Regions from separate parts of the Streptomyces sp. BK79 genome, predicted to be linked through region 1. Evidence: riboswitches for the same ligand, from Rfam matches in the RefSeq annotation. Region 1 holds a riboswitch; the other holds the start of a gene.
The links. Region 1 has a riboswitch for thiamine pyrophosphate ahead of ACFIF2_RS22430 (thiamine ABC transporter substrate binding subunit). Riboswitches for the same ligand answer to the same signal wherever they lie in the genome.
Positions count from the first base shown of each region.

Region 2: linked by a shared signal. The riboswitch ahead of thiC (phosphomethylpyrimidine synthase ThiC) and the one ahead of ACFIF2_RS22430 (thiamine ABC transporter substrate binding subunit) in region 1 are both predicted to bind thiamine pyrophosphate.

Region 1 covers NZ_JBHVOC010000017.1:158,083-163,862, forward strand. Annotated here, with positions in the region: gene frr (ribosome recycling factor) at 121-678, shown strand; gene ACFIF2_RS22420 (phosphatidate cytidylyltransferase) at 678-1,781, shown strand; gene rlmN (23S rRNA (adenine(2503)-C(2))-methyltransferase RlmN) at 1,893-2,999, shown strand; TPP riboswitch at 3,075-3,180, shown strand; gene ACFIF2_RS22430 (thiamine ABC transporter substrate binding subunit) at 3,256-4,341, shown strand; gene ACFIF2_RS22435 (ABC transporter permease) at 4,398-5,780, shown strand, end outside.
Region 2 covers NZ_JBHVOC010000025.1:144,434-150,213, reverse strand. Annotated here, with positions in the region: gene ACFIF2_RS28795 (IclR family transcriptional regulator) at 1-267, shown strand, start outside; gene ACFIF2_RS28790 (SsgA family sporulation/cell division regulator) at 367-804, shown strand; gene ACFIF2_RS28785 (YibE/F family protein) at 856-2,280, opposite strand; TPP riboswitch at 2,352-2,541, shown strand; gene thiC (phosphomethylpyrimidine synthase ThiC) at 2,534-4,327, shown strand; gene ACFIF2_RS28775 (VWA domain-containing protein) at 4,414-5,780, shown strand, end outside.

The DNA.
Region 1 (5,780 bases):
GGCCGGGGGATGGACAATGTCCCGCCGGTCGGGAACCGTGCAGGAAGAACGCGACGCAGCCGGCCGCAGCCCCGACAGGGAACCGCAGCCGGGCCTACTCAAGACACGCAGGAGCAAGTGGTGATCGAAGAGACCCTCCTCGAGGCCGAGGAGAAGATGGAGAAGGCCGTCGTGGTCGCCAAGGAGGACTTCGCCGCGATCCGCACCGGCCGTGCGCACCCGGCGATGTTCAACAAGATCGTGGCCGACTACTACGGCGCGCCGACGCCGATCAACCAGCTGGCCTCGTTCTCCGTGCCCGAGCCGCGCATGGCCGTGGTGACCCCCTTCGACAAGAGCGCCCTGCGCAACATCGAACAGGCGATCCGCGACTCCGACCTGGGCGTCAACCCCAGCAACGACGGCAACATCATCCGGGTGGTGTTCCCCGAGCTGACCGAGGAGCGGCGCCGCGACTACATCAAGGTCGCCAAGAGCAAGGGCGAGGACGCCAAGGTGTCCATCCGCTCCGTGCGCCGCAAGGCCAAGGACGCGATCGACAAGCTCATCAAGGACGGTGAGGTCGGCGAGGACGAGGGCCGTCGTGCGGAGAAGGAGCTCGACGACACCACCGCCAAGTACGTCGCCCAGGTGGACGAGCTCCTGAAGCACAAGGAAGCGGAGCTGCTCGAGGTCTGATGAACGACTCTTCCTGGGGAGCGCCGCCACAAGCCGGGTACTGGGGGCCGTCCGACCGGGGACCCGCCCAGGGGGCTGCCCCGGCGGGTCCCGCCTACGATGCGTACTACGCGCAGCAGACTCGGCCCATGCCCATCGTGCCCGACGTACCCGAACACGGCGGAGACCAGGATGACGACCAGGGGGCCGCTCGGCTGAGCGGTCCCTTGTTCCGAGACGAGCCACCGCGCGAAACACCGGAGCCCATGCCCGAAGCCCCCCAGCCGGCGCAGCCGCAGCCGCAGAAGAAGACCGCGGGGCGTGACCTGGGGGCCGCGATAGGGGTCGGGCTCGGTCTGGCCGCCGTGATCGTCGCGTCGCTGTTCGTCGTCAAGGCCGCCTTCGTCGGCGTGGTCGTGGTCGCCGTCGTGGTGGGCCTGTGGGAGCTGACCAAGCGGCTGGAGGAGCGCAAGGGGATCAAGGTGCCCCTCGTGCCGCTCGCGGTCGGCGGCGCGGCGATGGTGGTCGCCGGATACGTGCGGGGCGCCGAGGGCGCGTGGGTCGCCATGGCGCTCACGGCGCTGGCAGTGCTCGTGTGGCGGATGACGGAACCGCCCGAGGGCTATCTCAAGGACGTCACGGCCGGGCTCTTCGCCGCGTTCTACGTGCCGTTCCTGGCCACGTTCGTCGCGATGATGCTGATGGCGGACGACGGCGCGTGGCGCGTCCTCGTCTTCCTGATACTGACGGTGGTCAGCGACACCGGCGCCTACGCCGTCGGCTGGCGCTTCGGCAGGACCAAGCTGGCCCCCCGCATCAGCCCCGGCAAGACCCGTGAGGGCCTGCTCGGCGCGGTGGCGTTCGCGATGGTGGCGGGCGCGCTGTGCATGCAGTTCCTGATCGACGGCGGCACCTGGTGGCAGGGCCTCCTGCTCGGCCTCGCGGTCGCCGTCAGCGCCACGCTGGGCGACCTCGGCGAGTCCATGATCAAGCGGGACCTCGGCATCAAGGACATGGGCACGCTCCTGCCGGGGCACGGCGGCATCATGGACCGGCTGGACTCACTGCTGCCGACGGCACCGGTGGTGTGGCTGCTGCTGGTGATCTTCGTCGGATCGGGCTGAACCGGAAGGTGATCGTGGCAGGCTCGGCCTGACCTGCGGTTCTTGGTTGAGGGGCTCGCTGTCCACAGGGCGGCGGGTCCCTCTCCGTATGTCTGCGACACTGGTAGGGCCATGCCTAAGCCCGGAGAACTCACATTCGTCGCCCCCCGCGGAGCCAAGAAGCCGCCGCGGCACCTCGCCGACCTCACGCCCGCCGAGCGCAAGGAGGCCGTCGCCGCGATCGGCGAGAAGCCGTTCCGCGCCAAGCAGCTCTCGCAGCACTACTTCGCGCGGTACGCGCACGATCCCGAGCAGTGGACCGACATCCCGGCCGGTTCGCGTCAGGGTCTGCGGGAGGCGCTGCTGCCCGAGCTGATGTCGGTCGTGCGGCATCTGTCGACCGACCAGGGCACCACCCGCAAGACGCTGTGGAAGCTGTTCGACGGGACGCTCGTCGAGTCCGTCCTCATGCGCTACCCGGACCGGGTCACCATGTGCATCAGCTCCCAGGCGGGTTGCGGCATGAACTGCCCGTTCTGCGCCACCGGGCAGGCCGGCCTGGACCGGAACCTGTCGACGGCCGAGATCGTGCACCAGATCGTCGACGGAATGCGGGCGCTCAGGGACGGTGAGGTCCCCGGCGGGCCGGCGCGGCTCAGCAACATCGTGTTCATGGGCATGGGCGAGCCCCTGGCCAACTACAACCGCGTCGTGGGGGCCATCCGCCGCCTCACCGACCCCGAGCCCGACGGACTGGGCCTGTCCCAGCGGGGCATCACCGTCTCCACGGTCGGCCTCGTCCCCGCTATCCACCGCTTCACCGGCGAGGGCTTCAAGTGCCGCCTCGCCATCTCGCTGCACGCGCCGGACGACGAGCTGCGCGACACCCTCGTCCCCGTCAACACGCGCTGGAAGGTCCGCGAGGTGCTGGACGCCGGGTTCGAGTACGCGGCGGTGTCCGGGCGCCGGCTGTCCATCGAGTACGCGCTGATCCGGGACATCAACGACCAGGCGTGGCGCGGTGACCGGCTCGGGCGGCTGCTCAAGGGCAGGCCCGTGCACGTCAACCTCATCCCGCTCAACCCGACGCCCGGCTCGAAGTGGACCGCGTCGCGGCCCGAGGACGAGAAGGCGTTCGTCGAGGCGATCGCGGCGCACGGTGTGCCGGTGACGATCCGGGACACCCGTGGCCAGGAGATCGACGGGGCGTGTGGTCAGCTCGCCGCGAGCGAGCGGTAACCTGACCGGCGTACAGCTTCATACGTCAGTACACCTTCGTACGTCAGTACATCTTTCATACGTCAGTACATCTTCATATTCCGACAGGGGAGCGCCACAGCGCTGAGAGTGCGGCACCGGCCGCAGACCCTCCGAACCTGGCCCAGGTCATTCTGGGTAGGGAGATCGGTCATCACTCGAGCTGTTGCGCCCTGCCCGAGGTCCCCAGGGGCTGCGGGCGGGGCCGCGTCTTCTCCTGGTCACCCAGGAGGAATCAGTGAGCATCACCAAGAAGGCCGCCGCCCTGGCCCTCGGCCTCGGCATGGTCGGCGGCCTGGCCGCGTGCGGATCGTCGTCCGACGGCGACGGGCAGGGCTCCGGCGACTCCAGGACCGTGACGCTGGTCAGCCACGACTCGTGGGCGGCCTCGAAGGACGTCGTCGCCGCCTTCGAGAAGAGCTCCGGCTACAAGGTCAGGGTCCTGGAGGACGGCGACGCCGGGCAGGCCGTCAACAAGGCCATCCTCACCAAGGACAACCCCCAGGGCGACGTCTTCTTCGGCGTCGACAACACCCTGCTGTCCCGCGCGCTCGACAACGGGCTGTTCCAGCCGTACGAGGCGAAGGGCCTCGACCGGGTCGACCCCGCGTTCCAGGCCGACGCCGAGCACCGCGTCACGCCCGTCGACACCGGTGACGTGTGCGTCAACTACGACAAGGCGTACTTCAGCGAGCGCGGGCTGACCCCGCCGGACTCCCTCGACGACCTCGCCGAGCCCGCGTACAAGGACCTGCTCGTCACCGAGAACGCCGGCAGTTCGTCCCCCGGCCTCGGCTTCCTGCTCGGCACGGCCGCCGCGTACGGGGACGAGGGCTGGCAGGACTACTGGAAGAAGCTCAAGGCGAACGGCGTCAAGGTCGTCGACAGCTGGGAGCAGGCGTACAACGAGGAGTTCTCCGGCTCGGCCGGCGGCAAGAAGGCCAAGGGCGATCGTCCGCTCGTCGTCTCCTACGCCTCCTCCCCGCCCGCCGAGGTGATCTACGCCGACCCGCAGCCGGCCACCGCGCCGACGGGCGTCGCCGAGGGCACCTGCTTCCGCCAGGTCGAGTACGCGGGTCTGCTGAGCAACGCCGCGAACCCCGAGGGCGGCAAGGCGCTCCTCGACTTCCTCATCGGCGAGCGGTTCCAGGAGGACCTGCCGCTGAACATGTTCGTCCACCCGGTCCGCGAGGGCGCGCGGCTGCCCGAGGCGTTCCGGAAGTTCGGGCCGCGGGCCGAGGACCCGCAGACCATGGACCCGGCGAAGATCGCCGACCACCGCGACGAGTGGGTCAAGGCGTGGACCTCTCTCGTACTGAAGTAGGCAGGGCCGGGACGAGGACCAGGACCGTGCGCGGGAGCGCGGCGCGGCTCGCCCTGATGGCGGTGCCCGTCGCGTTCTTCGCGGTGTTCTTCGCCTACCCCGTCGCCGCGATCGTCGCGCGCGGACTGGAGGTCGACGGGGTCTGGCGGTTCGGGCGGATCGGGGACGTGCTCGCCCAGTCCGACGTCCGGCACGTGCTGTGGTTCACCACCTGGCAGGCGCTGGCCTCCACCGCGCTCACGCTGCTCGTCGCCCTGCCCGGCGCCTACGCCTTCGCCCGCCTCGACTTCCCCGGCAAGCAGGTGCTGCGGGCCGTGGTGACGGTGCCGTTCGTGCTGCCGACGGTCGTCGTCGGTACGGCGTTCCTGGCCCTGGTCGGGCGCGGCGGGCTGTTCGACGAGCTGTGGGGCGTACGGCTGGACACCACCGTGTGGGCGATCCTGCTCGCGCACGTCTTCTTCAACTACGCCGTCGTGGTCCGCACCGTCGGCGGTCTGTGGGCGCAGCTCGACCCGCGCCAGGAGGAGGCCGCGCGGATGCTCGGCGCCTCGCGGCCCAGGGCCTGGCGGCAGGTGACGCTGCCCGCGCTCGCGCCCGCCGTGGCCGCGGCCTCGCTGATGGTGTTCCTGTTCACCTTCACCTCCTTCGGTGTCGTCCAGATCCTCGGCGGGCCCGCCTTCTCCACCCTGGAGGTGGAGATCTACCGGCAGACCTCGCAGGTCTTCGACCTGTCTACGGCCGCCGTGCTGACACTGATCCAGTTCGCGGCGGTCGCCGCCGTCCTCGCCGTGCACGCCTGGACGGTACGGCGGCGGGAGACGGCCCTGCGGCTGGTGGACGCGGCCACGACCGCCCGCCGGCCGCGCGGTGCCGGGCAGTGGGCCCTGCTGACCGGGGTCCTGCTCACCGTCGCGGGCCTGGTCGTGCTGCCGCTGGCCGTACTGGTGCAGCGCTCGCTCGGCGCCCCCGGCTTCGGCTACTACCGGGCGCTGACCCGCGAGGACGGCGGCACCTTCCTCGTCCCGCCGATCGAGGCGGTCGGCAACTCCCTCCAGTACGCCGTCGCCGCCACCGCCATCGCCGTGGTGATCGGCGCGCTGGCCGCCACCGCGCTGACCCGGCGCGACGCGGGCCGTTTCGTGCGCGGTTTCGACGCGCTGCTGATGCTGCCGCTCGGGGTGTCCGCCGTGACGGTCGGCTTCGGGTTCCTGATCGCGCTGGACGAACCGCCGCTGGACCTGCGCTCCTCCTGGATCCTGGTGCCGCTCGCGCAGGCGCTGGTCGGTGTCCCGTTCGTCGTACGGACCATGCTGCCGGTGCTGCGGGCGGTGGACGAGCGGCTGCGGGAGGCGGCGACGGTGCTGGGGGCGTCGCCGTGGCGGGTGTGGCGCGAGGTGGACCTGCCGATGGTGCGGCGGGCCCTGCTCGTCGCGGCCGGG
Region 2 (5,780 bases), on a different contig from region 1:
CCGGTCACGCCGTACACGGTGCGTGACGAGCACACGCTGCTGAAACGGCTGGAACGCATGCGCCGGATGACGCCGGTGATCGAACGCCAGGAGTACGCCCTGGGGACGGTCTGCGCGGCGATCCCGATCACCGTCGGCACCACGGCCGCGACCATGGCCATCTCCCTGCCCCTCCACCAGGCCGACCGGCTGCTGCCCGCGGCGGAGCGGTTGCAGCACGAGGTGGGCCGGCTTCTGGGGTCACTCTCGATCTCTATCAGTATCTGAAAACTCACTCCTTGTGATCTGGTGTGTACGTTGAGCAAGATGCCACCAGTGTTAGAGGTTTGATTCCCGGACAGTCGACGGCGAATGACGGGGTAGGCGATGGGCGAGTCCGTACAGGCAGAGGTCATGATGAGCTTTCTCGTGTCCGAGGAGCTCTCGTTCCGCATTCCGGTGGAACTGCGCTACGAGACCTGTGATCCCTATGCCGTGCGCCTGACCTTCCATCTGCCCGGGGACGCACCGGTCACCTGGGCCTTCGGCCGGGAACTGCTGGTCGACGGCGTGGGACGGCCGTGCGGTGACGGTGACGTGCGCATCGCCCCCGTCGACCCCGAACCGCTGGCCGAGGTGCTGATCCGTCTCCAGGTCGGCATCGACCAGGCACTGTTCCGCTCGTCGGCCGCTCCCCTGGTCGCGTTCCTCGACCGGACCGACAAGCTGGTGCCGCTGGGGCAGGAGGGGGCGCTCGCCGACTTCGACGCCCACCTCGACGAGGCCCTGGACCGCATCCTGGCGGAGGAACAGAGCGCCGGATGAACCGTTACGGCAGCCCTTCGGCGCTGGCGTAACGCTTCGCCCGAAAGCGCGTCAGCGCTTACGGCGCCGGCCGCCTCCGCCGCGCCCGGGGGCCGTGCCGGGGCCCGGCGCCCCTCCGGAGGTCTGGGCCGCCGTCCGGTCGGCGGACCGGTCGGCGGACACCACCAGGGCAGCGAGGGCCGTGGTGACCGGCACGGACGCCACCAGGCCGATCGATCCGACCAGCGTGCGCACGATCTCCTCCGCGACCAGCTCGCTGTTGGCGACCGTCCCCACCCCGCTCTGCGCGATCGAGAACAGCAGCAGCAGGGGCAGCGCGGCGCCCGCGTAGGCGAGGACGAGCGTGTTGACGACCGACGCGATGTGGTCGCGGCCGATGCGGATGCCCGCGCGGTACAGGCCGCGCCAGCCCATGGTCGGATTGGCCTCGTGGAGTTCCCAGACCGCGGAGGTCTGCGTGACCGTCACGTCGTCCAGGACACCCAGCGAACCGATGATGACACCGGCGAGCAGCAGACCGCTCATGTCGATCGTCGGATACAGGCCGTGGATGAGGCCGGTGTTGTCGTCCGTGTTGCCGGTCAGCGCGGCCCAGCCGATGAACAGCGATCCGAGGACGCCGATCAGCAGCAGGGAGATCAGGGTGCCGAGCACCGCGACGGAGGTCCGGGCCGACAGGCCGTGACACAGATACAGCGCGATCAGCATGATGGCGCTCGACCCGACCACGGCGACGGCCAGGGGATTCGATCCCTGCAGGATCGCGGGCAGGATGAAGAAGTTCAGCAGCAGGAAGCTGAGGGCCAGCGAGACCAGGGCCATCAGGCCCCGCAGTCGTCCGACGACCACGACGGCGATCGCGAAGATGCCGGCGAGCAGGGCCAGCGGCAGCCCGCGGTTGATGTCGGTCACCGAGTACTGCAGGTCCTTCGGCGCGGAGGGCTCGTAGGCGACCACCACCTTCTGGCCCTCGTGCAACTGCCGTGACTGGTCCGGCTGCACGACCTCGGTGAACGTACGGCCCTTGTCCTTGCCGCTGTCGACGCGGATCGTCGCCCGCTTGCAGTCGCCGTTCGCCTGCTGCACCGCGGAGGAGCCCTCCGCGGTGGAGGTGTCACCGGTCGGCGGGACGCCCGAGGCGTTGACGGACTGACAGCTCAGCTCGACCACCTTCGTGACGGTGCCGTCCTGCGTCTGCCGGTCGAAGCCGACCCCGGTGCGTTCGTGCGCCGGAGCACCACCGGGCCACAGCACCCCGAGCCCGACCAGGACGGCCGCCGCGAACGGGATGAGGACCGCCGCGATGACCTTCCGCAGATGCCGGGAGACCGGCGTGGCCGGCCCGTGACTGTGGACGTGCGCGTGCCCATGGGCGGTGGGGGAGGCGGGCCCGGCCTCGCGGCCGGCGCCGCCGTCGGAGCCCTGCCCGCGGCCGGGCTCGTGCGGTGGGAAGGGGGGATGCTGCGGTGTGGTCACCGCCCGATCATCGCAAGAACCAGGGGGGCCCTCTGTTCACCGCGCCCGAATTGGCGCTAGCGTGGAGGCACCTTTGTACACGCGGGAGCTCGGAGCACCGGGCTGAGAGGGCGCTGACCTCCGTCCCAGCGATGTTTCACGGGAAACGTCACCGAAGTCGAGTGACCTATCCCACGAAGCGTCGGCAGACGGAAGCCGCTGCGTCGACCGCCGAACCTGTTACCGGGTAATGCCGGCGTAGGGAGTAGGTCTCATGACCATCGAGGACGCACGCACGCCTGCCTCCGCGCAGAACTCCGCTCACAAGGAGCGCACGGAGGACGGGAAGTCCATCGGCTGGCACAAGGCGTACGTCGAGGGCTCGCGCCCCGACCTGCGGGTGCCGGTCCGTCAGGTGCATCTCACCAACGGGCAGTCGGTCACGCTGTACGACACGTCGGGCCCGTACACCGATCCGCTGGTCGACACCGACGTCCGCAGGGGGCTGCCGCCGCTGCGTGAGAACTGGATCATCGCCAGGGGCGACACCGAGGAGTACGCGGGCCGCCCCGTCCGCCCCGAGGACGACGGCATCAAGCACACCTCCCCCCGCGGAGGTCTGCGCAACCTGGACGCGGTCTTCCCCGGCCGCCCGCGTCAGCCGCGCCGGGGGCGGGACGGCACGCCCGTCACCCAGCTCGCCTACGCCCGTCGGGGCGAGGTCACGCCGGAGATGGAGTACGTGGCCCTCCGGGAGAACGTCTCGCCGGAAGTGGTCCGCGAGGAGATCGCGGCGGGCCGCGCCGTACTGCCCGCCAACGTCAACCACCCGGAGATCGAGCCGATGATCATCGGCAAGCGGTTCCTGGTGAAGGTCAACGCCAACATCGGCAACTCGGCGGTGACGTCCTCCATCGAGGAGGAGGTCGAGAAGATGACCTGGGCGACCCGGTGGGGCGCCGACACGGTCATGGACCTTTCCACCGGCCGCAACATCCACACCACGCGCGAGTGGGTGCTGCGCAACTCCCCCGTGCCCATCGGGACGGTGCCGCTCTACCAGGCACTGGAGAAGGTCGACGGCCGGGCCGAGGAGCTGACCTGGGAGATCTACAAGGACACGGTCATCGAGCAGGCCGAGCAGGGCGTGGACTACATGACGGTCCACGCGGGTGTGCGGCTGGCGTACGTGCCGCTGACCGCGAACCGCAAGACCGGCATCGTCTCGCGGGGCGGCTCGATCATGGCGGCATGGTGCCTGGCGCACCACCGGGAGTCGTTCCTGTACGAGAACTTCGAGGAACTCTGCGAGATCCTCGCGGCCTACGACGTCACGTACTCCCTCGGCGACGGCCTGCGGCCGGGCTCGATCGCGGACGCCAACGACGAGGCGCAGTTCGCGGAGCTGCGCACCCTCGGGGAGCTCAACTCGATCGCCAAGCGCTTCCACGTGCAGACCATGATCGAGGGCCCGGGCCACGTCCCGATGCACAAGATCAAGGAGAACATCGATCTTCAGCAGGAGATCTGCGAGGAAGCTCCGTTCTATACGCTCGGCCCGCTGACGACGGACGTCGCGCCGGCGTACGACCACATCACCTCCGGCATCGGTGCCGCGATGATCGCCTGGTGGGGCACGGCCATGCTCTGCTACGTCACGCCCAAGGAGCACCTGGGCCTGCCCAACCGTGACGACGTCAAGACCGGCGTCATCACCTACAAGATCGCCGCCCATGCCGCCGACCTCGCCAAGGGGCACCCAGGTGCGCAGGAGTGGGACGACGCGCTGTCCGACGCCCGGTTCGAGTTCCGGTGGGAGGACCAGTTCAACCTGGCCCTCGACCCGGACACGGCACGGGAGTTCCACGACGAGACCCTGCCGGCCGAGCCCGCCAAGACGGCCCACTTCTGCTCGATGTGCGGGCCGAAGTTCTGCTCGATGAAGATCTCGCAGGACATCCGGCGGGAGCACGGAGGGAGCAAGGCCGAGATCGAGGAGGGAATGGCCCAGAAGTCGCAGGAGTTCGCCGCCGCGGGCAATCGCGTGTACCTGCCGATCGCGGACTGAACGAGGCCCGGGCGGCGGTGGGGAGGGGACAGGCCGCACAGCCCGCCCTCTCCCCATCGAAGGCCGGGTCTGGGCAGACTGGGCGCATGACAGCCACTTCCCTGAGCAAGGGCGCCAACCTCGCCGTCGACTCCCCCGCGGTGCGCGTCGAACTCGTCTGGTCCGCCGGACCGGCCGTGCCCGAGGTCGACGTCTCCGCGCTGCTGCTCACCGCGGAGGGCCGGGTGCGGGACGACGGTGACTTCGTCTTCTACAACCAGCCCCGGCACGCGTCCGACGCGGTGCGGCACGTGGGCAAGCAGGGCGGGTCCGGTGCGGGGGCGGGCGTCATGACCGACGCCGTCGAGGTGGACCTGCGCTCGGTGGAACCGGTCGTCGACCGCATCGTCCTGGGTGCCTCGGCGGACGGTGGGACCTTCGGCCAGGTTCCCGGGCTGTCGCTGCGGTTGCTGGAGGCCGGGACCCGGACCGAGCTGGCCCGGTTCGACATGACGGCCGGGCCGGAGACCGCGCTGCTCGGCGGCGAGCTGTACCGGCGGCAGGGGAAGTGGAAGTTCCGGGCGGTCGGACAGGGGTACGCCTCCGGTCTCGCCGGGCTGGCCACCGACTTCGGGATCACCGTGGACGAGGCTCCGGCCGCGCCAACGGCCCCGTCGACGGTGGCGGCACCTCAGGCTCCTCCGACACCCGCGCCCTCGGCACCGGCACCGCCACCGGTACCGGCACCGTCCTCGCCCCCGGCACCCTCCCCCGCACCGGCGACGCCGCCCACCACTGCGGGCCCTCGCCTCACCAAGGGGGAGGAGCACCTGCCCGTCGACATGCGCAAACGGCTGTCCCTGCGCAAGGAACAGGTCGCGGTCAGTCTGAAGAAGCACGGGGCGGCCGGTGTCACCGCGCGCGTCGTCCTGGTGCTCGACGCCTCCGGGTCCATGTCCTTCCTCTACTCCAAGGGCGTGGTCACGGACGTCGTGGAACGGATGGCGGCCGTCGCGGCCCAGTTGGACGACGACGGAGAGATGCAGGCCTGGACCTTCGCCTCGAACCCGGCGCGCCTGCCCGACCTCCGCATCGGCGAGCTGCCCGACTGGCTGCGGCTGCACGTACGCGTGGGGGAGATGAGCCTGTTCCGCCGTGGCAGGAAGAAGGGCCTGCACCCCGACCAGGCCGACATGCGGGCGGTCGGCATCGGGAACGAGGAGCAGAAGGTGATCGCCGAGGTGCGTGCCTTCGTCCGGGAGAACCCGGCGGCGGCGCCGACCCTGGTGCTGTTCTTCTCCGACGGCGGTGTCTACCGCAACGCCGAGATCGAGCGGGAGCTGCGGGAGGCGGTGGAGGAACCCGTCTTCTGGCAGTTCGTGGGGCTCGGGCGGTCCGACTACGGCGTGCTGGAACGCTTCGACACCCTGCCGGGCCGGCGCGTCGACAACGTCGGCTTCTTCGCCGTGGACGA